Regions from separate parts of the Paenibacillus sp. GbtcB18 genome, predicted to be linked through region 1. Evidence: riboswitches for the same ligand, from Rfam matches in the RefSeq annotation. Region 1 holds a riboswitch; each other region holds the start of a gene.
The links. Region 1 has a riboswitch for cyclic di-AMP ahead of KVT34_RS02715 (CAP domain-containing protein). Riboswitches for the same ligand answer to the same signal wherever they lie in the genome.

Region 1 (9,769 bases):
GGCACATCTTGCTTTCTACACGTTCAATGAGAAAAACCTTAAGGAACAAATGCGTAAAGACGTTCTTCTGAAAAAGGAGGGGACACAGGTTAAAGGGATCGTGTGGCACTTTTTCAAAACCAAGTCGGGAAAGGCGCCTTCACAAGCCATCCAGCGGGAGCTGGCTCAAAACGGCATCTCCGTCATTTTGCATGAATAAATCAAGGGCGGCTTCGGCTGCCCGGAAAGGAGCGTGTTTTGAGAAGCTTCTATAACTCCGAGACGGGTGCCGTTTCCATTTATTTGATCATTATTCTCGTCCCTATCTTTTTTCTGCAAGCGGTTCTGATCGATTTCGCACGAGTAAAGGCGGCTGAAAGAGAAGCGGATACGGCAGCAAGGGCCGCGGTCCGTTCCGTTCTTTCCGCATTCGATACGGAGCTTCAAAAATACGGACTGTTCGGACTTACCGGAGAGCCGGAAAGCTCGGAATCCCTTTTTAGCACGATATACAAAGAAAATCTTTCCGGCAGTTCAAGCGGGGGTTTTTATAAAATGTTGGATACAAAGCCGGAAGAGGGGCACGCATCACTGATCTCACTATACACGCTTGCCAATCATACGGTGTTTAAAGAACAAATCCTTGAACATATGAAATACACGGCGCCGATTGAATTCGTGTTGGAGATAACGGATAAGCTTCAAAAACCCGGTGCGGTCAAAATGCTGGCAAACGGATCGGCATACGCCAAGGATGCGGAGAAAATCGAAAAACTGCTTGTCAAGCGGGAAGAACTGCTCGATCGGGCATGGACGGAAACAAACAAACTGAAGGAAGAGCTGAATGGCCGGCACCATACCTATCGGGCACGAATAACCGAGCTGAATCGTCTTGCGGAGCTGATCGGCTTAAACACCGCGGACGGGGTAAGGTCGCAAATCAAAACCTTGGAAGAACAAATCCGTTCGCTCTCGGACTCCGTTTCAAGCTTGAACGGCTCCCTTGCAGCTGCCGCTGCAGCAGGACCGGGAGGGGCCGTGGCCATTCAAGGGATGATGGACAGCATGCGTTCGCTTCAGGACCAGCTGACCGAACTGCAGCGCAGGCTTTCGGATCTAAAGACGCTGCTAGATAATATTGTGAAATACACCGCACTTCTGGCGGCAACCAAACTTGAAATCGTCAATGACGATGAAAAAGTGCAAAACCTGCAAAAATCCGTTCAAGAGCTGCTCGGAGAAGCGAAGAAAGCAAACGATGAGTTAAACACGGAGCTGAAACGCGTATCATCCGCTGCGGGCAATGAACTTAAAGTCTTCGAAGCCTTTAAAAGCTTGAAAATTCTTAGCGAAGACGATTTTCGTACTTATCAGACGGGAATCGCTTCAAGCGCGGCATTGTTCAGCGGTTTTCGCAGCGGCCTCGGAAGTATCAATCTTTTCACGAATGCCAACGCTCAAAAGATACACGCCGCAAACGATGCCTATCAGGCCCAGATGGACGAAACCTATCAAAAACAACTTGTCATTGAAACGGAGCGAAACAAGCGGAACGAAACGATCCGTAAAGAAAAAGAAAAGCAGCGCTCGAAAATACAGGCGGCGTTGGCTCGGGCCAGACAGGCAATGGGAGACTGCGGCACGGATCAGACGGCTGGCTCGGTTTCGGCTTACTATGAGACTTTGGAGGGGGAGGACGGATTATACGGAAAATACTTGACGCTAAACGAGAGTCCTTCGAATGCCGGCGGCAGTCCGGTGTACGATCTGGAGGGCAAGCCTGACACGGAAATTCAGCATGCCATGAGTTTGCTGGAGCGGCTTGGCCAGACGGGGGAAAGTATCCGCAATGAACTGTTCATAAACGAGTATGCTTTGTCTCAGTTTAACTATAGAACGTACGGGCGGGAAGTGGACGGATCGGGTCAGCCAAAGCCGCTTCACGCGCTGTCCGAGCCGTTGGGTCATAAGCTTCCCGGCCAAGAAGTCGAGTATTTACTGTACGGATTCAATTCCTGTGCCAAAAACATGTCATCGGCTTATGGTGAAATGTTCGCTTTCCGTTTTGCAGTCCGGATGGTGGAAGAATTGATGGACCCGAAAAACGAACTGCTTCAGGCAGGTTCTCCGCTGCTGGTACTTCTGGTCAGTGCTGCCGAGGCAGCTGTCAAAGCACTGGCGGATATGGACAGCTTAACGGAAGGAAAAGCAGTTCCGATATCAAGCAAACTAACGAATCCTTTGTTTACTTTCACTTATAAAGACTATTTGCGGATATTTCTTCTCCTGCACAGCTCTGACACGAATCTGTTGGCTCGGCTTCAATCCTTGATTGAACTGAATACAGATCGGACGTTGGACCATGCTGTAACGTACTTACAAGGCTCAGCCGAATCCTCCGTATCGTTATGGTTTTTGCCGGGTGTAATGAAGCTGATGAACGGGACGGGCATTTCTTCCTGCGAAGTGAGAGAAAACCGGTGCCGCTTTATCAGTCGTGCGGATTTGGCCTATTAGATAAACGCGCGAACCGAACAGGACGGGAGCGATGCGTAATGCGCATGTTTGGAAAAAGCGAGCAAGGGGGAATGGTGCTGGAAGCGGCGCTTATTCTGCCGATGTTCGTGGGTTTTATCGTCGCCCTTATCGTATGCATCCAGATAGCGGTGGCGGATATGGCGCTGCGGTCTGCGGTAAGTGAATCCACAAAGGTTTTAGCCGCGGGGCTTTATCCGGCAGAGGTGCTGTACAAACAAGGTAAAGAAGCTTTTGATCAGTCAGCACTGGCGTCAGGAGGGCAGCAGGTAATGGATACTCTTCAAAACTTAAGAGAACAAGCCGCGCAAGCGGGAGAATTTATCGATTCTGTTGAAGCCTACCTCTCGGATCCGGTAGTCGGACTTCTGTCATGGGTTCGCCAAGCGGGCGAAAGCGGTGTGGATGGGGCAAAGGAAGCGGCCAGTTCGGCACTGCGTGATGCCATGAAGCCGGTTGTGTACAGTTTTGCGGACAAACGGATTCTAAAGAAGGACCGATTCCGCATCACCGGGGTGACATTACCCAGTATAACTAACCGGGAACGGGCTTATCTGGGATTCGAAGTTACCTATGATTTCCCCCTTGCCGTTCCTTTCTTCAACCGTACGCTTGTTTTGAAAAAGAAAGCGCTGGAGCGGGTCTGGCTGGGCGCGTAAAAGGAGACATCACTATGGAGGAGCTGCTGCTTTCTCTTCTCATTCTGGTTGCGTTTGTAACCGATGTACGAAGATCGATTATTCCGAACGTCTTGACTGCCGCAGGCGTCGGTATCGGAATGATGTACCATCTTCTTACAAATGGCTGGAGCGGACTTGTTTTCTCTGTTGCGGGATTTGTGACCGGTTTTATTGCGCTTTTTATTTTGTATGCGGCAGGAGCGCTCGGTGCGGGGGACGTTAAGCTGTTCGGGGCGATTGGAGCTTTAACGGGCGGGGTCTATGTTTTTACGTGCGCGCTTTATTCTTTATTGTTCGCGGGAGCGATCGGTTTGTGCTTGCTGCTTGCGAGAAAAGAAGGAGCAAAAAGGCTCGGGCGCTTATTCGGGGGATTGGCCCTATGTTTGTTTCTGAAAGATTTGTCGTTTTGGAAAAGCTTGAGACAACGTGATCAACTGCGTTTTCCCTTTATGTATGCGGTACTGCCGGGGGTTCTGGCTGCTTACTGGTACGGAAGCCTTGCTTTTTGACAGAATCCCGCCAGAGATGCGAAAGGATGAAGCTATGGAAATATTCGGATTGCAGGCAAGCATACGGTTGTCGCAAGGCAGGTGGCTGGAAGTGGGCTTGGAAGAAGAGCTGAACATTGAACGCCTGGCGCCCTTGCAGCTAAAGATGCTTGAAGAACACGCTATTCCGCGGGTACTGTCTTTGAAGGTGGAAGAGATCGATAGTCGTATCAGGCTGCTCTATAACCTCGCCTCCAGACGGTCTCTGGCAGCAATCCTTAAAGAGCGCAGTCCAGATCCCGCCGGATGTCTTCAACTGCTGTACGAAGCGGCGGCTTGTGTAAGCGATAGCGGCAATTTTATGCTGAATGAGGCTCAGTTTGTAGTGGATAAAAATTACATATATATCGAAAGGGGCTGGGCAGACGTCTCGCTGCTGTGCCTCCCTATAAAGGAAATTCCGGCTGCATCTGCATCCGTCATGTGGAGCGCGCTTGTTCGAGATTTGGGCAGCCGGCTCCGAGCGGAAGAGCGTGGAAGTCTCGAGAGACTTGCCAAGTACTGCGAGCGTGAAAACTTCTCCGTTCGAGAATTCAAAAGGCAAATTTATGTGGAAATAAGCGAGAATAGGCTAAGAATTGAGGAAGACATCGGGAAAGGAGGCAAGGAGTCGGACACGATTGTTCGAGCTTCAAACGTTCCGAACTCAGAAATGTCTGGTTCTGCAGAGTTCAGTGAGCGGAGCGGTTATGCGTTTTCCGTTTTGAAGAAGCCGGGGCAAGATATTCATGAAACGGACGCGCTGCATTTTCAGAGAGAAAGTAATGATGTCGGTGACGGACTTTTGCGAAGAGAGAGCGCATATGTGCCCCAAGGCGGGACTGGACCGCCTCATAGGCTTGTGGACGAAAGCCGAACAGATACCAAGCCGCGAGGAGCTGCAGAAAGGTTTATCCGAAAACGTCAGCTAATTGCTGCGGACGGTTCCGATTATCCTGTGCCTGTTGAAGCGAACTATACGGCTTCTGCTTCAGCCGTTTCGAGCTATACGCATCCGGTGTCGCGGGACAATGCCGCTTCCGCTGCGGGCCTCGATCCGACTCCGGCAACCTTAGCAAAAGGTTCATCCGCAGACGCTTCTGCGGCCGTAACCCGCTTTTCCGCGAGCGCTGAAATAACTCCCGCTGGCATTGAAGTGCCTGTTCACCGTACGGCAGCTCCGCGCATCGTCTCACCTGCAGCGGCCGCTTCAAGCGCTGCTGCGCAAACCGTGCCGCAGTCTGCCGCGGCTGTGCCGTTCAGCTGGCGGCAGACCGGCTCCGGCGGGCAGGCGGCCGGGCAACCGCCGCAGCTCCACGACGAGCCGCGCGCAATGCCGCAGCCGCACAGCGCGTCGCACGGAGCGTCGCAGCCGCACATAGCGCTGCACGCAATGCCGCAGCCGCCGCAGCGGAAAGCCGCGCCCGCCGGAGCGGCCGCCTCCGCAGGACCGCTTCGCGGGTCCCGCGTCAAAATCCTCGCGCTGGGAGGCGCATTCCTGATCATCGGGATGATCTGGAACGCTTATTTCAGCGCGCCCGAACCCCCGCTGCTGTACATCAGCAGCGGAGCGACGCTGCTGGTGCTGGATGCCGCTTACGTACTGCTGGCAATCGGCCTTCCGGGCCGGCGTAACAGCCAGTTGGAAGAAGCGGCCTCCTCCGGCAGCAGCCCGAATCCGCCTGCAGCGGCACAGGAGCCGGTATCGCTTGAGCAGTACTACGCCGGACTGGGCGAACGTACGACGCTCCTGGCTCCGCCGCTATCTGCGGTGAATAACGCAGATGAAACCGTCTTCCTCGGTGCCGCGTCAGCCCCGCCGCATACGAAGTTCCGCCATCCCGTGCTTGAAGTAATGCGGGAAGGGCGGAAGGAGACGATCCTGCTCGACGCGGATTCTTTTATAATCGGGCGAGGAGGAGGAGATGCCGACTATATCGAAGATGTACTCGGAATCTCGCGGATTCACGCGCAATTTTTACGGACGCCGGAAGGTTATGCGGTCAAAGATCTCGGTTCGCGAAACGGTACGTTTCTGAACCACGGAATGCTCGTTCCATATCAAATGGTCGCTTTGAAAGACGGGGATGTGGTGCGGATCATTCATACCGAATTTAACTTCCGATTCGGCTAACCAGTTCCTGTCGTGGAACGATAATGGTATAATGGACGGGTTGTTGAAGAAACGGGAAAGAGGAGAATGTACAATGATTACACATGTCGTGTTTTTCAAGCTTAAAGACCGCAGCCCGGAGTCCGTCGAACAAGCAAGAACCAAGCTGCAGAACATGGAAGGCAAAATTTCCGAACTGCTGCATATCGAAGTGGGCGCGGATGTGATCCATTCCGAACGTTCTTACGACCTGGTTTTGATCACAAAGTTTAACTCGCTTGAAGATCTCAAAGCTTATAATGTGCACCCCGTCCACCAGGATGTGCTTGCTTATATGGGCGAAGCCAAAGACGGCGTCGCTCCTTGCGTAGACTTTGAAAGCTAATTTTTTACGAAAAAAATCGAGTAACGCCCGTAAGAACTTGCCTGTATTCGCGGCAGGTTCTTTTTATGGCGAAGCCGGCGGCAAAACACTCGATGTGAAAGTCAGAGTTGCCATCATTTCCAGGTGAGCGGATTCCTATGTTCCGATGTTATTCAACGCAGTAATCCTCTCTCCGAATAGCGCAGTGCCACTGTAACTCCATCTGAAATAACGCGGCCGCATAAAGCTCTCCTTCTGAATCCCCTTATCTTAATGTTGCCGAAGGATTAACCCATGCCTTACTTAAATAACTCGTCCAGCTTAGTTTCCCCCAGGTCTTCTGTATTATGATTTCTGCTGCCCGGGCATCAGCTCTTAGCCGCCAGTTTTTCCGTAAAAAAAACGACCGGTTCCAGTTCAGGAACGGGCCGCTTTTCATAGCTGCATTAGATTCGATAACAGTATTATATCCTTAAACAGTATTTAGTCTTACATCCGCATGCGTGCACTTGTTGCAAAATCGGATTAGTTCGCGATAAACTCTTGAACCCATTCGCCGTTATAGTAAGCGACTCCGATTTTCGTAAAGTTCGGGCTCAAAATGTTTTCACGGTGACCCTGGCTGTTCATCCACGAGTTCATTACTTCTTGCGGAGTGCGCTGTCCTTTGGCGATGTTTTCGCCTGCATACGTATAAGAGATGCCATAAGATTTCATCATATCAAATGGAGATCCGTACGTCGGAGAGTTATGGTCGAAATAGTTATTTGTATACATATCCTTCGCTTTGTCCAATGCCATCGCGGCAAGCGCGCTGTCGGAAGCGAGCGGTTTTAAACCCGCTTTGGCACGTTCTTGGTTCACCAGCGTTACGACCTGATCCGCGAATTCCGATTGGGAAGAAGCAGGTTTTTCAGTTGGTTTCGGCGCCGGAGTCGCGACAGGTGCGGACGGCTTGGTTGTCGGTTTCGGCGTGCTTACGGGTGCCTGAGTTTCCGGAGCGGGCGTGCTCGGTTTTACCGGTGGTGCGGAAGGTTTCTGGGCTTCCGGTTTCTTTTCAGGTGCGGTTGGCGCAGACGGCGCCTCGGCAGACGGTTTCTCCGCAGCGGGAGGTGCGGCCGGTACGACGATCTGCGTGCCTTTCCAAATGAAATTCAGATTATTGAGCTGCGGATTGGATGTAAGAAGAGAGGCAAGATCAATGCCGTATTTGTTCGAAAAGGTCGCGAGCGTGTTTCCGCCGGAAACGTTGCATGGCTCGGCGGACGCGGATGCGGCGCCTGCACCGAAAACGGACGTAAGGGCAAAAACACCAACGAGAGTTGCTTTTTTAATAGATTTCAAGTTAAAATCTCTCCTTTTATCGGCCTGCGAGGTTAGCTGACGGATTCGGGTCAAAGAGCAATCACCCGGCCATGAACATCATGGCTTCACCCCAAATATGGGTTCCCCCGTGCTTCCACAGAAGCTTCGGCCTTATTTTTTTGCTTTCTGTCTGAGAAGAGGAGCGGGCATGTCCCGCGGCTTTGCATCTCTCTCGGAAGAAGCCTTTTAATCCTAGCATGCGATTTGCTAGATTTCACGGGACAAAGTTTTCCAACCGCGGCCGGATTGTTTTTCCCGAAACGGGTTTATCGTTTGAAAACAACGGGGAAACAGTGTAGTATCACCAGTAAGACTGCTTTTGCAGGCATGCCGATTTGGCGTAAATTTCCGGTATTCACAATCGTTTTTACGGAAACTTGCAAGATTGTAAAATAAGTGAGAGTCTCCAAACGGAACTTCACCGGTTAACTTTACCTGCACCGGCATAACCATACGGAAGGATAGAACCCGGCGGCTCTGCCTGCGACAATTAGGGTTGATGGATAGAGGAATTTTTGGGGTATTAAGTGGAAGCAAGTCTTTACATAGCGCTCAGAAACGGACACCGGCCGCCGGTCAGGCGGAGAGCTTTACCGTTAAACGGTTTCGTTTGCAGAGCGACACTACTCGTACCGGGATAGGAAAAGGAGAGGTTGAGTTTATGGAGCAAGTAAACAGAACGTATCTGCTGGAAGTGCTGGACATGCTTTTGCAAACGCCAAGCCCGAGCGGATATACTCACCACATTATGGATAAAGTGAAGGCAGAGGCCGAGAAGCTGGGCTACAAGCTGGAACTGACAAATAAAGGCTGCGGCATCATTACGATTCCGGGCAAACGGAACGATTACACGATCGGGCTCTCGGCTCATGTGGACACGCTCGGGGCGATGGTCCGGTCCATCAAGGACAACGGGCGTCTGCGCCTTACGTCGGTAGGCGGTTTTATGATGGCGGCCATCGAAAACGAGTACTGCCGCGTTCATACCCGCCAGGGACTCAGCTATGAAGGCACTATTTTGACCACTAAGCCTTCGGTTCACGTTTTTCCGGATGCGAGAGACCATAAACGCGTCGAGGAGAACATGGAAGTTCGCCTGGACGAGCTAGCTTTCAACAAGGAAGACGTACAGAAGCTGGGAATCCGGGTCGGGGATTTCGTCTCTTTCGAGCCGCGTGTCCGCATGCTGGAGAACGGGTATGTCAAGTCCCGTCATCTCGACGATAAAGCGAGTGTGGCCGCACTGTTCGCCCTTCTGGATCTTTTGAAGAACGAGCTGATCGAACCGGCCTGCACCGTTAAAATCATTTTGACCACTTACGAGGAAGTCGGTCACGGGGCTTCTTACATCCCGGCTGACATTGACGAGCTTCTTGCCGTCGATATGGGCGCCATGGGGGATGATCTGACCTGCACCGAGCAGGACGTCTCCATCTGTGCAAAAGACTCCAGCGGTCCCTACGACTACGCGATGACCTCGCAGCTTATACGCCTCGCGGAACGCTCCGGGATCCGACACGTGGTGGATGTGTACCCGCAGTATGGCTCGGACGCTTCCGCGGCGCTCCGCGGAGGCAGCAACATCCGTGCCGCGTTGATCGGTCCCGGCGTTCATGCCTCGCACGGCATGGAACGCACGCATGTGGACGCCATCGCGGGAACGGCCTCTCTGCTGCTGCAATATATTCTGCACCCGGCCGCGGCAGCGAGCGATCCCGGACAGCCGGAAAATCCGGTCAGCCCGGTTTAAACCCGAAGAAATCGATTATACATCCGGCTGGTCTCATCCGTACGCCCGACGGCGGGCATGAGAGCAGCCGGGTTCATTTGGCGCGGCACTTAAGGACGGAGGAACTCATGAGTATTATTCATGCCGAACATCTAGTAAAAACTTACGGAGAGAAAGTTCTCTTCGACGATATTTCCTTTACGATCTCGGAAAAACAGCGGATCGGCCTGATCGGTGTCAACGGCACCGGCAAGTCATCCCTGCTGAGAATTTTGGCCGGTTTGGAAACGCCGGATTCCGGATCGATCGTTCATTCCAATCATTTCCGAGTGGAATACTTGCCTCAACAGCCGGAGTTCGATGAACGTTCAACGGTTCTGGAGCAGGTTTTCTACGGAGAAACGCCGCTTATGAAGGTGCTCCGCGACTACGAGCAGGCGCTTGCGGCCCTTGAAAGCAGCCCCGAAGACGAGGCTG
Region 2 (9,769 bases), on a different contig from region 1:
CGGCCTCGCCCTGAACATGTTCTATTTCGCGGAAGCCTGGTACGTGGTGAACGTCTTGAACATGGAGGCTTCCCTCGGCGTTATTTATATGATCGGGACGCTGCCCCGCGTCTTGTTCATGGTGATCGGAGGCGTGCTGGCGGACCGGATCAGCCCGTCGAAGATCATGTTCGTGTCGACGATAGCCAAATCGGCGCTGCTCGCCGTCTTGGTTCTGGTTCTGGTTCAGGGCGGGGCAATCGGACTGGGTGCCTTGACCGCTTTCGCGCTGCTGTTCGGCATACTGGATGCGTTCTTTTGGCCCGCTTCGGGTTCGATCGTCCCGTCCATCGTTTCCAAAGAGGGGCTGACGAGGGCCAACTCCATTATCCAGACGACGAACCAGTCTACCTCGATATTCGGGCCGATGATCAGCGGTTTTGTCATCGTCGCTCTCCGGTATGAAGGGATCTTCGGCCTGATTACCGTGCTGCTGGCGCTGGGCGCCCTATTCGCACTGCTTGTCCGCGTGGGGAAGTCCCCATCGCCCGATACCAAAGCGGACCGGATTCCGATGCTGACCAGCGTCAAAGAAGGGATCGGCTACGTCCGTCGGGCGCCCGTCTTGAAAGCGTTTGTGCTGAAGACGCTGTTTTTGAATCTGTTTTTTACCGGTCCCTTTGCCATCGGCATCCCGGTTTTCGTCAAACACGTTCTGCACGGGGAGACACTCGATTTCAGCATGCTGCAATCCTTCCTGGCGGGAGGAATGCTGGTCAGCTCGATTGTGCTGGGCATTCTCAACTTGAAACGCCGGAGAGGCTTGATCAGCGTACTGGCCCAGTTAGGTCTGTCGTTCAGCTTTCTCGCGTTGAGCATGGCCGCCACACTGTGGACCGGAGCCGTGTTTGCCGCCTGTATGGGAATCTCGATGGGAATCTCGAACATCTGCGCCATTTCCGTGATCCAGAATCATGCCGACAAAGCATATATCGGTCGCGTGATGAGTATTCAGACCATGTCTTCCATGGGACTTACGCCTATTTCATACGGCTTGACTTCACTGCTTCTCAGCGTTGGTGTGGAAATACAACACATTGTAATGGGCGGTGCTCTTCTTCTGCTCGCCTTTACCTTCTGGCTGATCGTTAAAATCCCGTCTTTGCGGAAGGCGGCCTAAAGGCTAATTTCAGAAAGCGGCCTCACTGAATTGCAGCGTGCTTCCAAGTGCTACATCGGCGGGCCGTTCCATTTTCTTATGGGGCTCTGCCGGTCTAACCTTGTTTACTGCGCACGTACTCCTCCGGTGATTTGCCGATAACCGTTTTGAAATCTTTAATCAGATGAGCCTGGTCGTAATAGCCCAGATCTACCGCGAGCTTCGACCAGTCCGGCGATTCTCCCGCATCCGCCGATACGGCCGCATCCTGGAGCCGGTATCTCTTGATAACCCATTTCGGACTGACGCCGACATATTGGCTGAACATCCGCTGCATCGTTCTTACGGAGATGCCGAACTTGACCCCGACGTCCTCGACCCGGTTGATTTCCCTGTGTTCCGCAATGTAGTCGATAACGGAGTTGACGGTTTCGATTTGCTTGTCTTCTGACGGCCGTTCCTTTTTGAAAAAATCATCCACATAACGAACTTTCGTGTCTTCATCGGAATGAGCGAACAGAGCATCTTCCAGCGGAAGGCTGCTTATGCCGAAAACCTCCCGGAAAGCCAAGCTGCGGTTGACCAGCTCTGAAGCCGGCTGCCGGTAAAACGGATAAAACCCGCCCGGCCGGAACAAAACGCCGAATACTTCTCCTTTGCCCTCAAGAAGCTGCGACATTTTCCCTGTATTCGTTCCGTAGACCCGCGTGTTGTCTTTTTCGAAAACCAGATTAAAGCAGGGAGGCTGGAGAACCTCCTGGGTATGAGAAGGAAGTCCCCTCAAGTCCCAATGAATCAGCCAGTAATGCCGGATAAAAAAAGCCAGCTCCGGTGCGGGCAATCGTCGGGAAATGGTGAACCTTTGACGGCCTTCCTCGTATTTTAAAATGCCTTTGTTGACGACGGCCGGGTTCTCTTCGGGTTTCATGCGGAGCCGCCTCCGTTCCAGATGAAGTCTCAGGGGAAATGACGCTTTTTTACAATCGGTTTGCGCCGTGGTCCTGTAATGTTGATGGTAGCAAAACGGCCAAGCTATCTCAAGACGCCGACACTAGGTAAGGGAGGAATATTCAATGGATCTCAGTTATCATTTTTATATCGACGGCAGCCCGGAGCAGGTCTGGGAGGTTTTCGTGACGCCGGAGAAAACCCGTAAAATCTTTTTCGACTGTGTGATCGATTCTTCTTATGTCCCCGGTGAATCTATCCGGTTCATCGGACCCGGCAATGACGGCGAGCAGACCGTTCATATCTACGGAGAAGTGCTGGAATACGAGCCGAACCGTATCCTTAGTTACATTGAACACCCGGGTCCTTCCTACTATCCGAATCATGCGGAGATTACAACGCGGGTAACCATTAAGCTGGAGCCGTTCGCTGGCTGCACCAAGCTGACTCTGATCAACGATCAGTGGGTCGAAAATCATCCTTCCTACGAAAAGGCGGACCCCGCCTGGTGGATGCTGCTGAGCGCCATCAAAACGTTCGTGGAAACCGGAAAGAAGCTGGATCTCGGCTGGTAAGGGGTAAAAGGGCGGAGTCCCTACGAAATATGGCTGCGGCGGTAAGCGGAACGTTTCGGTTTCGACACGAAAAAGCCGGACAGTATGAAGCCTGTCCGGTCTTTAATCCGCCGCTGATCCCAGCGGCGGATTATTTTGTAAGCCGACAACAGGGGAGCTCTACGGCTCCTCTGCTGTCGGCATTTTCATTTTCTAATGAAAAGTTTGATTGTTTAGTGATGATGACGTTCCTCGAAAGTTTGACAGCAGGTGTCGGTGATGCCCTCGGCGGAATCCTGATGTCCGGAATCGTAAGGCAGACCGTCCCGCTCCTGCGGTTGCGGCTTGTTCGAATGAGCGTTTACTTCGATCATAATAACTTCCGCGCTGCAGTTGTTGCCCTGCTCCCAGTATTCGCAGTTGGCAATGCTGCATTTCACCATTGGATTTTCCATGTTTATCACCTCGTACTTCTATTTACCCGAAGAACGAAGCTTTAAACAGGGGGAGAGCCGTCCGGGAAAAGTCCGACCGAACCTGCACCGGCGTCAGGTTTAGCCTCCGCCAGCATGTGCTTGTAAATCTCGATCGCTGCGGCGCGTGAGCTTTTCAGATCGACAATCGCGTCAGCCTGCGGTTTATGAATCTCCTTATCGCTCAGATGAGCGAGATGGGGAAGCCACCGCCGGATGTACATACCCGTCGGATCATGCGTCTCCGACTGGGTGACGGGGTTCATGACTCGGAAGTACGGGGACGCGTCGAAGCCGAGCGAAGCGCTCCACAGCCAGCCGCCCCGGTTGAGCACGTTGTCGTAATCGGCGAGCTTGCGCCGGAAATACCGTTCGCCCAGCGTGAAGGGGCACCGCAGGTTCTTGGTCAAGAACATGGCCGTCACCATCCGCAGCCGGTTCGGCATGTGCCCCGTGGCGTTCAGCTCCGCCATGGCCGCATCCACGACCGGAATGCCGGTCTGCCCCCGGCACCACCGCTCGAAGAGCGTGTCCTCCAGGCCGGAGAAATCGAATTTCTTCTCGTAGACGAAGAAGTCCGGGTTATAGACGGCCTGGTACAGGTAGAAGTCGCGCCACGCCAGCTGGCGCGTCCAGGCTTCGTGCCGCTCGCTGCCGAGAGCGGCTTCATACGCCCGGCGCACGGAGAGCGCGCCGGTGTTCAGATGGCGGCTGATCCCGCTGGTCGTCTCGAAGGCGTACCGGTCTCTTTGCGCTTCATAAGCGCGGAGACCTCCTTCGAGAAAATCGCTCAGAGTCTGAGCGGGATCAGGCGCCGTACCTGCCGCTTCCGGGTCCAACGGAAGCGGGAACCGGGCGGACCAGGCTTCGCGGTCCGGTAGCGGCCGTGTCTGCAAATCGCGCACGGTGACGGCCGACGACGGCCGGAAAAAAAGGTGCATGTAAGCGTTCCATTTTTTATAAAAAGGGGTAAATACCTGGTAAGGGGTACGGCGCTCCGCGAAATGCTGGAAATCCCCGAAATCGGCGAGAGTGTGGTCGATCAGCGTAGTAACCGGGACGCCGCGCGCGGAAGCTGAAACCTTCAGTTTGCGGTCGCGTACTAATGCATAGGGCGTAATGTCGCCATGCACCACGATTTCTTCGATGGGAAGCTCCGCGAGTAGCCCGTCGACCACGACATGAGGCTCGCCGGCAAGCACTTCCAGATGAGCGCCCGCTTTCCGGTATTCGCGAATGAGCCTGGAAACGTGACGGAGGAAGTTGATTCCGCTGTGTTCCCTGTCCCGGCCTTCGCGCAGCAGGAAAGGGTCCAGAATCAGGACATGCAGGCTTGGACGCCCCAAGCTGTGAATGTAATCAAACGCAATCAGGTCGTCAATCCGCAGATCTTTGCGATGGATAAAAAGGATCATAATGAAGGGACGCTCCTTGCCTTTTCGTCTAACTTCAATAATAACAGGAAATCCGGCGCAAATGAAAAGAAGCCCGGCAAGCCAGGCGGCAACCTGGATTACGGGGCTCCCTTTCGGGTATATGCTGCGTTCCATTACGAGTGCGTCTTACTAGTCTGCAGTGATCTTGTTAAAAAGGTCATCGCCGATAACGCGGCGTGCAGAAACGTATCGTTTCGCATAGTAAGATTCGCTCAAGTCACTCTTTGTAACACCTTTGTTCGTGGCGGAGTGGGCGAACTTGTTGTTCCCGATGTAAATACCTACATGGGAGATGCCTTTTCCGTCGGTGTTAAAAAATACAAGGTCACCCGGTCTCAGATCGCTTTTCGCAACCGAGGATCCTTGGCCGTTCTGTGCTTTTGAAGTGCGTGCCAGATCAATGCCGAACCGGTCGAATACGTAGGACGTGAAGCCCGAGCAATCAAAACCGCTGGTCGATGTGCCCGAATACTTGTAAGGCGTCCCTACCAATCCGTCAATCGTGGAGCTGAGCGTCGACTTCGCGGAAGCGCTGCCGATTTCCACACTCAAAAACAGGGTCAAGCTCAAAACAAACAACAAGACTTTCTTCAACTGTGTTGCTCCTTCCTGTGCCTACGAGGTTAGCTGGAGGGTTCGGTAGAAGGTCCCCTATGATCCCTGTGTTGCAAGATCAATTCACCCAGAGTGGATCCCCCGTTCTCTTCCTTTTGTCTAAGAAGAAATTCGGCAATCTTTTTCTGTTCCGACACTAAGTATTCGCCATAGGTCCAGAAATTCCTTCCAAAAAACTAAAAATAGTTACAAAAAAGTTTCAAAAGCAGTTATTTAGTCGGATTTCAGGGGAAAAAGTAGATCAAAAAACCCGCCTTCTTGTATAAAAAGGGCGGGTTTTCCATGTCTTTCAGCTTAGAGCCGATCTAAGTCTTCGGCTGGTCCGGAAACTTCACGCGCAGCCCGGGCTTCGTTTCGGCGAGCAATTTTTCCTGCAGGGCGTTGAGATCTTCCTGCGTTTTCAGTTCGCCTTTTTTGACGAGGTATTCGATCGTCTTTTGCTGGAGGAGATATTTGGCGTACTGGTTGACGGTTTTGGGATCGGTCCAGTAGGTTGCCTCGGTCAAGCCGGCGCTTTTGTAAAGCATCTCCTTCAACTGAGCCGCTTCGGGACCGGCCGCTTCCAGCGCTTTGCGCTGCTGGTCGATAGCCTGCTTCACTTCGGCTTCCTTGACTTTGACTCCGCGCTTCTGGCCGTAACGGACGAAGAGCTCGTCCTTAAGCATCAGATCGAGAAGCTGATCGTTGGTCAAATTGTTTTGAGCGCCCTGCATCTGAAAGGCCAAATCGACTTCGGCTTTCATTTTGTCGAATGCTTGGTTGGAGATGCGGACGTCGTGACCGATCGCCACAACCTCTTTGGCTTTAACGTCGGACTGTCCGTAAAAGAACGACCCGGCGGCGACGCAAAGGCCAATTACTGCCGCCACGACGGTGCTTGTCCGTGGGGATATCATCGGTAATGCCTCCTTTTATCTTCTATCTTTCCATGATAGCTGAAAAAAACGCAAATGGAAACTAAAAACCCCCTGGCCGTTGAACGGCAGGGGGAGACGGATATCGCGCCGGAACAATCCGGGAAGAGGACGGTTAAGAAGGGAGACGATGGATGGGACCCGTCTGTCTTTCCACCCGGCTTACGGGCAGAGAAAGAGGCCTTTCTAGATGCGATAGCTTTCCCAGATTTCACGCTGGGCGGCGATGGACCACATTTTGACAAAGGTGCGGACCAAAGGGTAGATCTGGTGGATGATGAGCGCCGTCAGGCCTGCCCATATATAGGAGGCATAAGTCGCCGCGACGGCAAGAAGGAAGCCGAGCAGGACGAGCAGGAGGGCATTGCCCGTGATCCGCAAGCCTTGGCGGAACACGACCGGAAGCACCGCGAGAAATCCCCGCCGATCCTCGGAGGCCCGGCCGAACTGCAGGAACAGGAAGAGGAGCTGAATAAGCAGGGCGTACACGGAATAGAGTGCCGCCCAGGGAAGCACGGACAGAAGAAGCGGCTCGAATCCGTAGGCTTTGTTGAACAAAGCAAGCGCTTTGGGGGCCAGCCAGTAGAGCGGCGCAAGCATCAGGACCGTTTGCAGGAGATAATAGAGGAAGAAGGGCAGCAGCAGCTCGCGGATTCCTTTCATAAACCGGTAGCCCGCATTCATCTGCCGGTGTTCCAGCGAGTACAGCACGCCGGCGTTCAGCATGGGACTGATCAGCATCCGGACGGCCAGCAGGATGAGAAGCCATTCGAGATACGGCTGGATGAGATCCGTTTTTACAAGCCGGAACTGGCTTTCCGCCAAGAACAAATGAACGGCGCTCTGGGGTTGATCGCTGCCGGGATAACGGTGGAGCAGAGGGACGATAATGGATTGGACCCATTTATAAAGCAGAATCCCCCAGGCAAACTGATACACATACAGCACGCAAACGGCGAACGGCTGCTTGAGGGCGGCCGTCAAGCCTTGTCGTAGATAGCGGAGCATCTCATCACCTCACCAGGCTACAGTATCGAACAGCGTTTCCAGCAGTTTGACGACGCCGAGGGTCCAGCGGATTCTCCACGTGGTGTCGACTTCGGTTTTCATATAGTTGTTGATATGCCGGTTTTCGAGCTTCATGGTGTAGTTGGGATCCAGGGAAACCCAATCCACCGGCGATTTATGGGTCAGCTTGTACTCGATCTGCTCGCCCTGTCCGTCCCAGACCTTCTCGGTCGTCGAACCGTCGGCAAAATGGAACCGGAGCGGGACGGCAGGTACAGTGCCGCCGAACTTGCGGACCAGCACGCTGCTTTCGTACAACGTCTGTCCCGACTCGTTCGTCTGGCGGATACGGATGTTATCGACCGCATAGTCGGTCATCATGCTGCCGTATATATATTGGTCGAAAAACTCCGTCCATTTCGTTTTGGTGATTTCCTCCACGACCGCTTGGAAATCGCGGGTTCCCGGGTGCTTGAATTTCCATCGCTGGAAGTATGTTTTCATAATGCGGTCCATCGTGTTCAGCCCGACCCGGTGCTCGATTTCCTTGAGAACCAGCTTGGCGCGGGTATACACGTTGTCGGCGTACTCGCCGTGGCTGCGGTAACTCCACGCATTTTTCTGCAGTGCGGCCGGTGAGGTGATATAGCTCGCTTCGACCGGAAAGTTGGGTTTCGACCCGTATTCCAGCTCCATCAGCTTATCTTCGGTGTAGGAAGTGAATCCTTCGTCCAGCCAGGCTTCCTCGAACTCGTTGGTGGCAACGAGTCCGTACCAGAACTGGTGGCCAATCTCATGGACGACCACCCGTTCGAGGTCCAGATCGGGCGTCCCCTTGGAGGCTCCCCAAGCGGTAACGAGCGTGGGATATTCCATGCCCCCCGCCCCGTTAGCCTCTTCCGGCGGCACGACAATGGATAAGGTCGAGTACGGATATGTACCATACCATTGGGAGTACCGGCTCAGCGCTTTTTTGGCGGCGATCATATAGCGGGACTTGTACGGTTCATGCTTGGGATCGAGGTACAGCTTGATCTTGACCCCCGGCAAATTGGGAGCGGCATAGGGCTCTTCAAACACCTTAAAGTTAGGCGAAGCGGACCAAGCGAAATCGTGCACGTCATCCGCATAAAACTGATAGGTTTTCTTGCCGGCTTCGACGACCGGATTTTTGGTCGGAAAACCGGTGGCGGCCACGATGTAATCCGCTGGGACTTTCACACGGACATCGAAAATGCCAAAGTCCGCGTAAAACTCCGAATTGCCGTGGTACTGGTGCAGGTTCCATCCTTCCGCGGTCCGTCCCCGGGTGCCGGCAGGCTCGTACACGGCAAGCTTGGGAAACCATTGGCCCGCCATAACGAAATCTTTCGTTATGCCCATGCGGGCGAACACTTGCGGAAGCTTGACCGTAAAATCCGTATGCAGCGTAATGGCAGCCCCTGCGGCGACAGGCTTCGGAAGCGTAATCTTGATCAGCGTCCGGTCATCGGGGTTTCCGTCATCGGGCTGGACGAACTGCATCGCGGAGCTGAGGTCGGTTTCGTCCTCGGTTTTGATGCTGCGCAGTTCCATATCTCCGAAGCTGCCCTTTTTGGCTTCGTCTCTCCGCAGCTTGCCGCCGGATTCCTTCATAAAAGTCGTCTTTTCCGATGCGAAGGCATTCGGATAAAGATGCATGTACAGTTCCTGTACAGGCTGACTGCCCGGGTTTTTCCAGGTGACGGTCTGTTGGCCGAGGAGCTTCTGGTTTTCCGGGTTGTATTCCACATTGATGTGATATTCGACGATGCGCTTGCTGAGAGGCTGGTGTACACCTTCTCCTGTCGCCGGCGGCTGACCGATTGAAGAAGAAGGTTCCGCATTCACCGGGGGGACTGGATTCTGAACGGTTCCGGACAGAACGGCCCGGCTTGTCTGGCCCGTCCTTTCTTCAGGGGAAGAAAGGAGCGAGTTGGCGAGGAAGGCTGCGCCCAGGAACGCGGCGGCTGCGGATACGAGCCAGGCTTTTTTTCGGTTGGCCATCTTTACTTTCATGATTTTCACCCCGTTGACAAGCATCTACAGCATGTATATGTTTGCATTCCGGGGATTATTAGCTAAAATAAATGAAGAAGAGCAGAATTATTTTTCTAGGAAAGCGTAGGTGCCTTTCATGGATTCCCATAAAGAAGAACCGAAGAAAAAACCGGCGGCGCTGAATATCGTCAGCACGAAGGTGAATCACAAAGGATTCGGAGCGGGTTCGATTGATCTGAGCAACGTATCCAGCCTTATTCTCGACGGAGACGAAGCTTATCTCGACATGGGCGCGCTGCACGCGAAGAGCCAGGTGGAGAAGCGGATTAAATTCTCGATGAACAAAGAAGACGTCCCGAACGGACGCCGCTGCTGGATCGTATGGGTGGCCGTGGACCGCTCACCGGAAGGAACTTCCTACGGCGGAGTGACGGCTTGCGAGATGCTGATCGATACGGAAGCGCGCAAAGGTTGGAAAATCCTGGCCGATCACGTGAACCGGATGGACGCCGCAATGAAGCGCAAGATCATGGTGGAAGGCCTGGATGAAACGGAGAAATCCGCGCTGCGCAAGGCTTTGATCGAACATAACGAGGAATGGTGGAACCACTCTTCCGAGGAGCTTAAACAGGCGCTTGCTTAGCCTCTCGTTAAATGTGTACAA
Region 3 (9,769 bases), on a different contig from region 1:
TGGAAGAAATGATAGCCCCGAGCAGGAGCGCATGCAGCCAAGGCAAGCCGAGAAACCAGTGGGAAGCGGCGGCGACCGCCCCGCACGTAAGGATGACACCCGGTATGCTCAGCAGCGTGACGGAGATCCAGACATGCTTCAGCCCGCTCAGCCGGATATTGCGCCCTCCGTCAAACAGAATGAGCGTGGAGCCTATGACCAGGATGAACTGATTGGTCAGAGAACTGCTCGGTTCGGCGATCCAGTGAAACGCTTGTCCGAAAATCATCCCCGCGATCAGAAAAAGCGCCACATCGGGCAGGGGCAGCCATCCCGCCAGTTTACCGAACAGCATGCCCAGAACCACAATCAGGATAAATAAATACAGCTCATAGTCAATGAGCTGTGTCAAAGCATTCTCCATGCGCATACGCCCCTTTCCGGCTTCTTAGCGGATCGCGCGGCTCTCAAACGTGTCGATCTGCTCTTTCGTGCCGATAACGACCATCACGTCTCTCTCGTGCAGGACATCTTCGGCGGTAGGCGCGATAATCACGTCGTCCGTTTTGTTGATGGCGACGATGCTGCAGCCGTACTTGGCCCTCGGATCGAGTTCCTTTAGAGTAAGGCCGGAAATACGCCGGGAAACGACGAGTTCCGCGATCGTGTAGTTTTTGGACAATTCGATATAATCGAGAAGGTTCGGCGACACGAGCTGGTGAGCCACGCGCACGCCCATATCACGCTCGGGAAAAATAATCCGGTCCACGCCGATTTTCTCAAGCACCTTGGCGTGCTGATCGGTCAACGCCTTCGCGACGACCGTTTTAACGCCAAGCTCCTTAAGCAGAATCGCCGCCATGATACTCGCCTGGATATTATCTCCGATAGCCACGACTGCGCAATCGAAATTCCGGACGCCGAGCGAGCGGAGAACCTCTTCGTCCGTTGCGTCCGCAACCACGGTATGGGTGAGCTTGTCGCTCATCTCGTCCACTTTCTCTTCATCTCTGTCGATGCCCAGCACCTCGTGCCCGAGCTGAGTCAATTCTTGGGACAAGCTGGAACCGAAGCGTCCGAGTCCGATAACTGCATATTGAATGAAAGCCATTGTTTTGTTTCTCCTTAACCTATCGTGATTTTTCCTTCGGGATAACGGTACAGTTCTTTCTCGGCTTTAGGCTGCAGCGCGTACGCAAGTGTCAAAGGCCCGAGACGTCCCGCGAACATCGTCAGGGCGATCATAACCTTGCCGAACACGGTAAGCTTCGTGGTCAGCCCCAGGGTGAGTCCTACGGTCCCGAATGCCGAGGTCACTTCATACAAAATCATAAGAAACTCGTGATCTTCCGTCGTAGACAGAAGCATGGTAACGAAAATAACAAGAAAGAGTGCAAACATCGTCAAAGTGATCGCCTTCAGGATGCGTTCCTTGCCGAGACGGTTGCGGAAGAAGACGATATCTTCTTTTCCCCGCACCATCGCGACGATAGCCCCTACGAGCATCGTAAACGTAGTCGTCTTGATCCCGCCCCCGGTCGATCCCGGAGAAGCCCCGATAAACATCAGGATGATCATGAAAAATTGGGACGCTTGGCGGAGAGAAGCGAGATCAAGCGTATTCGCCCCCGCCGTACGCGGTGTGACCGATTGAAAAAACGAAGCGAGAATCTTGCCGCCGAAGTCCAGCGAACCCAGCGTTTTCGAATTGGAATACTCGAAGATAAAAATAACAAGCGCCCCGGTCACGATCAGAATGCTTGTGGCGCTCAGCACCACCTTGGAGTGAAGGGTCAGCTTCTTCGTTTTCCGGTAATCCATCACATCGGACATCACGATAAAACCGATTCCGCCCAGAACGATGAGCGCCATCGTCACTACATTGGTAATAAAATCGCCGGCGTAAGCGGTCAGCGAGGTGAAGGGGCCCGTAATCGGACCGAACAAGTCGAACCCGGCATTGTTGAAAAAGGAAACGGCATGCCAGATGCCGTAGTACAGCCCCTTCGGAAATCCGAGATCCACCGACCAGCGGGCGGTAAACAGGACGGCCGCGATTCCCTCGATCGTCAGCGAGTAGATCAGTACCTTCCGGAAAAGACGGACAATCCCTTCCATACTGCCCTGGTTCAAGGCTTCCTGAAGCAGCAGCCTTTCGCGGAGCGATATCTTCTTGCGCAGGATGAAAGCAAAAAGCGTCGCCATACTCATGAATCCGAGGCCGCCGATTTGAATCAGCGAAATGATGACCATTTGTCCGAACGTCGTAAAATGCGTTCCGGTGTCTACCACGACCAAACCTGTTACACAGGTAGCCGAGGTGGCCGTGAAGAGAGCGTCGATGAACGGAAGCGGCAGCCCGTCCGTTGACGAGACCGGCAGCATCAATAAGCCCGAGCCGATGAAAATAATGAGGGCAAATCCGAGCACAAGGATCTGCGGCGGCGTAAATCTCGACTTTTTTAACACATAATTTCCTCCTATATGAAGCACAAAAAAGACACTGGAGTCCCACTGCCCTTTCGGTTATGGTTCCTGCTGGTCGCCTACGAGGTTAGCTGACGGATTCGGATGTACAGGCCACCCTATTTACCCTGCCCGATTCAGGCACAAGCGGTAAAATTCACCCCAAAGTATGGTTCCCCCGTTTTCCAACGGAAATTCGGCGTATGAAGTTGTGCGAAGAAATGAATCATCCGCATTATATATCTGTTATTAAACAAGCACAAAGCCCTTTTAACCGGATTTTACGGGGGGAAACCTAGACAATCTTCCTGCAGCTAACTGGGAGTCACGAATTGGCATCCTTACGCAAACTGTGATACGGTTAAAAAAACGATCGGAGAAGGAGCTGACCATGAAAAAATACGGTCCGGATAACCCGCTGCTGCTGCTCGCCTTGACCGGATTCCTTCTATATGCAGCCGTGGTTTTCATCTATAATACCGGGGCCGCTCCCGCCGGTTCCGATCCTTACGAAACGTCAGCCTCCATTACGAAAGAACAAGCCGCGGAGGCTGCGGTCGCATGGCTGCGGCAAAGGCAGGGCGCCGATGCCGATAACGGCTCCGGCGCCGTTACGGTCGGAGGGTCTCCCGGCACATTCGTCAGCTATCAATCGGAGAAGGAACTCAGCGGTTATCTGACCAAAGAGAAGCTTCAAACGTTGTATGACAAGAGCTACGCCAGCCGGGTGCCCGTCGATTACTATCGGGTAGAAGTCGCCGAGGCTTCCCCTTCGGTCCGGAAGTGGGTCATCGATATCCATATGACCACGAAAGCCGTAATCGGCTGGTCCCGCATCGGCGGCGAATCCCTGGCGGCCGTGTCCGCGTCGGATGCGGAGAAGGCCGCCAGGGAAGCGATCGTACGGCAGGGCTACGAAGAGGCGGAGTTCAAGCGGATCAGTCCTCCGGCCGCCATGTCCGGCATGCTGCTGTTCGAGCGGGAGAAAGAGCCTGTCGGGGACGCAAAGCTGACGATCGGCGTGAAGCTGGATGGAACCTCCGTTTCCTCATTCACCCAATCGTTCCGGCTCCCCGCCGCTTTCACGTCCTGGCTGAAGCATCAGGAGGATACCGCCTCCATGTGGACCCGCATCAGCTTGTGGGGCAACGGCCTGATGGCCCTGATCGCCCTCGGTTATACCGTCCTTAAACGGAGGACGGTCGATTTTTCCCGTGGCGTTCTGCTAACGGCGGTATATGTCGTGATCTACGTCATGAACAACATCAACATGTATCCGGCCTATAAAGCCGGCAGTACGCCGACGAGCAGCGGCCAGGAAGCGATCCTTTCGATCGTGCTGATCAACTTCGTTACGCTGCTGATGGCCGCAGCCGTCTACTTCTCTTTCACGGCCGGCGAAGCCTTGTGGAGACGTGAAGGAAAGTCCGTCATGCCCCGCTGGCGCGACGCCGACTTCGGCGCGCACATAACCCGCAGCATGGTGCAGGGCTATCTGCTCTGCCTGTTCCTGCTCGGCCTCCAGCAGGTGCTGTTCCTTGTGGCGGAGAAAGGCTTCGGTGTCTGGTCGGTGAACGATCCGATGTCGTCTCCCCGCAACATGCTGCAGCCCGCTTTGCTTCCGCTGATGGCTTGGGCGGCCGGCATTTCCGAGGAGGCCACCTTCCGGCTGCTCGGCATCGCCCTGTTCAGCAGGCTGCTCCGGTTCAAATGGCTGGCCGTGCTTCTGCCCAGCCTCATCTGGGCGGCGGGTCACACCGCCTATCCGATCTACCCGGTGTACACCAGGCTGATCGAGGTAACGGTGCTCGGCCTCGTCTTCGGCTACGCCTTCCTGCGGTACGGGTTCCTGACCGCCCTGTTCGCCCATACGGCTATGGACAGCATCCTCATGGGCCTGTCCCTTCTCACGGGCGAAGGGCTGGCAGCCAGCACGCCTGCGCTAGGCCTGCTCTATATGGCGCTGCCGGCCGCCGTCGCCCTCGCGGTATCCGGGCTTCACAAACTGAGGTTTATGAGCGGAAGCAGGCAGAACCGGCGGCCCGTCTAGAAAGTCACCGGCTTTGTCTGCACGCGAGGCCAATGGCCCCCTTGCCGGCAGCAAGCCGCCCCGGACTCTTGGACATGGCAGCAGCCCGGACACGGCGGCAGTACGATGGACACGGTCATGCGGCACATCGCCGCTAAGACCCTGATGGAGCCCCGCGGCGCGGACGGCATAACCGGTGGTTGGCTGCGGCAAGTCCCGGAAGCCAGCGGAAGTGCAATCACCGGCGACTTGTGGCCGCATTAAACGCACAAAAAAGAGGAACCGTCTCAAATGGACGGTTCCTCTTGTTCTTGTTCTCCCCGCAGAGCGGTCAATATTTGTGCGGCGAGCTTCTCGCCGATTCCCAGAGGCCGAAAATCTTCAACCGCGGCCTCTTTGATTTTTTTAACGGACCCGAAATGCTTCAGCAGCAGCTTCCGGCGTTTCTCCCCGATACCGGGAATCGCATCGAGCTGCGAAACGACCATCGACTTCGCCCGCCTTTCCCGGTGGAACGTAATCGCGAAGCGGTGGACTTCATCCTGGATCCGCTGCAGCAGGTAAAATTCCTGGCTGTCGCGCGGAATGGGGACGACTTCGGCGGGATCGCCGGCCAGCAGCATCGCGGTTTTGTGCTTCGCGTCCTTGGACAAGCCGCACACCGGAACGAACAGCCCCAGCTCGTTCTCCAGCACGTCGATAGCGACCGACATCTGACCTTTGCCGCCGTCCACGATGATCAGATCGGGCAGCGCCATATTCTCCTTCAGCACCCGCTCGTAACGGCGGCGGATGACTTCCCTCATGGACTCGTAGTCATCCGGTCCCTTCACGGTCTTGATCTTGTACTTGCGGTACTCCTTCCGGTCCGGCTTGCCGTCCGTGAAGACGACCATCGCGGCCACCGGGTCGGAGCCCTGAATGTTCGAGTTGTCGAACGCCTCGATCCGCGTGACCGGCCCCGTACCGAGCCAACTGCCTAGGTTCTCCACTGCCAGCACCGTACGCTGCGCATCCCGCTCGATGAGGCGGAACTTCTCCTCCAGGCCGACGCGCGCGTTGTCCCTGGCCATGTCGACCATCTGCTTTTTGAGCCCGCGCTGCGGAAAATGCACTTTCACCTTCAGCCAGCTCTCCAGCGCTTCCTTCACGTCTTTCTGCTCCGCAGTCGTCGGCATGCCGCGCGAATCGGAACCGGCGTGCTCCTCGGCTTCCGCCGCGAGCTGCGACGGCGCGGCCGCCTCCTCCGGGGCTTCCCGCAGACTCTCCGGCGATCCGCCGTCTTCTCCGGCCTGGGGGACAGCCGCTCCCGCCGCTGCCTCCATACCGGCGCTCAGGCTTCCCGCCGGCATTTCCTGCTGGCTGCGGCCGGGCAGGAAGATTTCCTTCGGCAGCGCCGGGTTCTCGCTGTATACCTGCATCACGTAAGTGATAAAGTCCTCGTACTCGTCTCCATAGTACGGGAACATGGTCACATGACGTTCGATCAGCTTGCCCTGGCGCATGTACAGAATCTGCACGCACATCCAGCCTTTATCGGCTACGTAGCCGAAAATATCGCGGTCCACCACATCCGTGGTCGTAATCTTCTGCTTCTCCATCACCGCGTCGATGTTCACGATCAGATCGCGGAGCTCCTTCGCCCGCTCGAAGTTCAAATCCTCTGCCGCGGCGTGCATCTTCGAGGTCAGTTCCTGCTTGACCTGTTCGTGACCGCCGTTGAGGAAGCGCACAATCCCCTGCACCATCTCGTCATTCTGCTGCTGCGTGATGTCATGCTCGCACGGAGCCAGGCACTGGCCCAGATGATAATACAGGCAGACGCGGTCCGGAATCGTTTTGCACTTCCGCAGCGGATACAGCCGGTCAAGCAGCTTTTTCGTCTCCTGCGCGGCAAAAGCGTTCGGATAAGGCCCGAAATACTTCCCTTTGTCTTTGACGATCTTGCGCGTCACTTCCAGACGCGGATGCTCTTCATGGGTAATTTTGATATAAGGAAACGACTTGTCGTCTTTAAGCAGCACATTATAGCGCGGGTAGTGCTGTTTAATCAGATTGCATTCCAAGATAAGCGCCTCGATGTTGCTTGAGGTCACGATATATTCAAAATCACGGATTTCCGACACAAGCCGCTGTGTCTTCCCGTCATGGCTTCCGGTAAAATAAGAACGCACGCGGTTTTTGAGCACTTTGGCTTTTCCCACGTAAATAATCGTGCCTTCCGCGTTCTTCATCAGGTAACAGCCCGGCTTATCCGGCAGCAAGGCCAGCTTGTTGCGAATATGGTCCTCGCTCTCCTCGCGGGTCATTCTGTGGAGAGGTTCTCCCCCCCGTTCTTCCGTCACTGCCTCTCCCTCCTTAGGCTTCCTGTATCCAAAATGGTTCTGTCTTTATCGGATAAATGACAAAAAAAGCTCCTTTTCAGCATAGCAGAAAAAGAGCTTTTTCTCATCGTTTGTTTGCGCGAGGCAATTATTGGTGACGGGAAAGAACGTTCTTGAGCGCGTCCTTCGATTGGAAACCGACGACTTTGTCGACCGGTTGACCGTTTTTGAATACGATCAGGGTCGGGATGCTCATAACGCCGAAGCGGGAAGCGGATTCCGGATTGTCATCCACGTTCACTTTCGCGATTTTCAAGCTTTCTTCTTCTTTAGCCAATTCTTCCAGAACCGGTGCGATCATCTTGCAAGGTCCGCACCATGGTGCCCAGAAATCAACGAGAACCGTGCCTTCTCCTTCTACTTCGCCTTTAAAGGACTGGTCTGTTACGTTTACGATCGCCATGATTTCTTCCTCCTCATTTATCTAAAAGTTCATCGAAATCCTCAGCGGATCCGGATATTGTCAACATGTAAAGTATACCACAATGTGTCGGTTTTTCAACCGAACAGGGCAAGCCCTAAAATCTGGCAGTCTACGGGTTGTGCCAACTTTGTCATGCTTTGAATCTCCGGGCATCTTTACAAGTTTCGCGAAAAATGGGTATACTGGCAATAAGCCTACGTCTGCTTATTTTCGGGCAGACAAGTGAGGAGGAACAGGCATGAGCGATCCTAAACATCCGGAACTTCATTTGAATGAAGAGCCCCGCAACGATTTTATGGATGTTGCCCTCGGTTTTGGCGGATTCTTCGCCGTTTTGATGATCATTTTCATCATTGGGGTCATTATTAAACTGGTGATCGGATAATCCGGACCGCCTGAAAGAAACCTGCTGCATATGCGGACAGGTTTTTTTCTTGTTTTCCTGCGTTTATCGGGAGAAAAATACCTTTTGGCAGCAATCAAGCAGGACTTTGGTCTCAAAACGGAGAATTCTGGTAAAGGGCCATTTCCGCCCTTGCTAATAACAGATGAAACTAGAGAAAATGGGGTGCCCTTTTTGATTCAATTGTCTGATGACCGGATGAAGCAGGTCCGTTTTACCGGTATAACCGAGAATGACCTGCAGCTGCTAAAAACAAATGAACCCGCTTTCAAAGAAATCGTGGATGAGGTGGTGGAGCAGCTCTACGAGCAAATCGCCGCCGAACCCGAACTCAGAGACCTGATCTCGCGGCACAGCACGCTGGAGCGCTTGAAGCAGACGCAAGCGGCTTACTTCCTGTCCATGACTTCGGGCGTACTGAACGAACAGTATATCCAGAACCGGCTGGTCGTAGGCAGGGTGCATTCCCGGATCGGTCTGACAACGGAATGGTACCTCGGAACCTACATGCTGTATCTCGATCTGTCCCTCCGTCATTTCAAGCGTGTCCTTCCGGACGGAGCCTGGCTTGAAGTGGTCCATGCCCTGACGAAAATGTTCAATCTTGACTCGCAGCTCGTTCTGGAAGCGTACGAGCATGACGAGAAAGCTAAAATACAACAGTTGGCCGATGATCAGGCCATCATGCTCTCCGGTATTTCCAAAGCCGTTCAGGACCTCGCCTCCATGATGGTCGAGCTGAGCAGCAGCAGTCAGATCGTGGCCGAGACGGCCGTACAAACCGCGGAATCCCAGGACAAGTCGCATCAATATTTAAAAGACCTGGAGGAAGAAGTCGGCCACATCCACGCGATGGGCGCCCTCATGAAGGAAGTGTCGGAGCAGACTCACCTTCTCGGCCTCAATGCGGCCATCGAAGCGGCCCGCGCGGGCGATGCCGGACGCGGCTTCGAAGTCGTCGCCAACGAAGTGCGCAAGCTCGCCTCCCGTTCCCGGGAATCGCTGGAGCTGATTGAGGACAAGCTGACCGCGATCCGCACGATTCTCGGCACCGTACACGGCGAGTCCGAGCAGACGTCCATCTACGCGCGCACGCAAGCCGCAAGCTCCCAGGAGCTCAGCTCATTCGTCCAGATGGTCGAGCAGGTCGCGCACGATCTGGAGCGCCTCAAAAAGAAATAAGCCGGGCAACCTCGCTGCCGGCCTCACCTTCCCTGCTCCAAGGCATGCCGGCGGCATATCGCGGAGCAGGAACAACCAAGAGCCGCCTGCGGATCGCATTCCGCGGCGGCTCTTGGCGTACACGAACAAACGGGCGGCACCTAGGCCCCCCGTTTGTTATATCCGTCCACGGTCACGACTTCGACATAAGGCCGCACCCGGTCCATAATCCGCTGGCCTTTGTACTCTTCGTCACCGTCTTTGTTCGTAAAGCTGAAATGCTTCTCCAGGGCGTCCAGATCGTAATTGGACGTAAAGAACGTCGGCTTGCGGTTCATCCGGTAGTTGAGAATCGCTCCCAAGACATGGTCGCGCAGCCACGGATTGAGATTCTCCGCTCCGATATCGTCGAAGACCAGAAGGTCCGTCTCCTTCAGCAGCTCGATCGTCTCCTTCAGCTTTTGCGGCTCTCCGAACATCCCTTTGAGATCCTCCGCAAAATCCGGCATATATACGATAGCTCCCGTAAAGCCCTTTTTCGCCAGCTGATAAAGCATGTAGCACATCAGGAACGTTTTGCCCGTACCGAAGGAGCCCTGCAGGTAAAGCCCTTTCTTCTGCAGCCCTTCTTCCGTTGTCCGCATCACATAGTCGTTCAGGAAATCGACAGCTTTGGCGCGCTCCATATCCGCCCGCAAAATATCCGCGTACGTATGCTCCCGGCTGAGCGCCTGCTCGTCGATATGAAACGTGCGGATTCGGCTGCGGATCGCATCTTGGGACTGCTTCGCTATAAATTTGCGGCAGGCCGTTTTTTCTTCGTGAATATAAGTCCGGCCGCCGTTGTCTTCGACGTTCAGCATTGTATAATGCCCCTGCATATCGTTCGGGCACCGCTCCAGTCCCGGGCAGTTCAGACAGTT

Region 2: another riboswitch for cyclic di-AMP. It lies ahead of KVT34_RS26910 (C40 family peptidase); the one in region 1 lies ahead of KVT34_RS02715 (CAP domain-containing protein).
Region 3: another riboswitch for cyclic di-AMP. It lies ahead of KVT34_RS09840 (TrkH family potassium uptake protein); the one in region 1 lies ahead of KVT34_RS02715 (CAP domain-containing protein).

Annotation. Positions count from the first base shown of each region.
Region 1 covers NZ_JAGXJX010000001.1:543,105-552,873, forward strand. Annotated here, with positions in the region: gene KVT34_RS02685 (hypothetical protein) at 1-199, shown strand, start outside; gene KVT34_RS02690 (hypothetical protein) at 238-2,496, shown strand; gene KVT34_RS02695 (hypothetical protein) at 2,535-3,173, shown strand; gene KVT34_RS02700 (A24 family peptidase) at 3,188-3,703, shown strand; gene KVT34_RS02705 (DUF6382 domain-containing protein) at 3,738-5,855, shown strand; gene KVT34_RS02710 (Dabb family protein) at 5,929-6,219, shown strand; gene KVT34_RS02715 (CAP domain-containing protein) at 6,724-7,542, opposite strand; cyclic di-AMP (ydaO/yuaA leader) riboswitch at 7,549-7,684, opposite strand; gene KVT34_RS02720 (M42 family metallopeptidase) at 8,225-9,313, shown strand; gene KVT34_RS02725 (ABC-F family ATP-binding cassette domain-containing protein) at 9,421-9,769, shown strand, end outside.
Region 2 covers NZ_JAGXJX010000013.1:77,860-87,628, forward strand. Annotated here, with positions in the region: gene KVT34_RS26885 (MFS transporter) at 1-1,159, shown strand, start outside; gene KVT34_RS26890 (helix-turn-helix domain-containing protein) at 1,254-2,066, opposite strand; gene KVT34_RS26895 (SRPBCC domain-containing protein) at 2,212-2,661, shown strand; gene KVT34_RS26900 (DUF1540 domain-containing protein) at 2,874-3,095, opposite strand; gene KVT34_RS26905 (cryptochrome/photolyase family protein) at 3,137-4,528, opposite strand; gene KVT34_RS26910 (C40 family peptidase) at 4,679-5,143, opposite strand; cyclic di-AMP (ydaO/yuaA leader) riboswitch at 5,147-5,291, opposite strand; gene KVT34_RS26915 (SurA N-terminal domain-containing protein) at 5,470-6,060, opposite strand; gene KVT34_RS26920 (hypothetical protein) at 6,265-7,086, opposite strand; gene KVT34_RS26925 (M1 family metallopeptidase) at 7,096-9,123, opposite strand; gene KVT34_RS26930 (YwhD family protein) at 9,242-9,748, shown strand.
Region 3 covers NZ_JAGXJX010000002.1:996,645-1,006,413, forward strand. Annotated here, with positions in the region: gene KVT34_RS09830 (cation:proton antiporter) at 1-403, opposite strand, end outside; gene KVT34_RS09835 (potassium channel family protein) at 428-1,090, opposite strand; gene KVT34_RS09840 (TrkH family potassium uptake protein) at 1,105-2,448, opposite strand; cyclic di-AMP (ydaO/yuaA leader) riboswitch at 2,508-2,657, opposite strand; gene KVT34_RS09845 (CPBP family intramembrane glutamic endopeptidase) at 2,837-4,495, shown strand; gene uvrC (excinuclease ABC subunit UvrC) at 4,762-6,783, opposite strand; gene trxA (thioredoxin) at 6,947-7,261, opposite strand; gene KVT34_RS09860 (YqzM family protein) at 7,521-7,667, shown strand; gene KVT34_RS09865 (globin-coupled sensor protein) at 7,860-8,867, shown strand; gene dnaI (primosomal protein DnaI) at 9,008-9,769, opposite strand, start outside.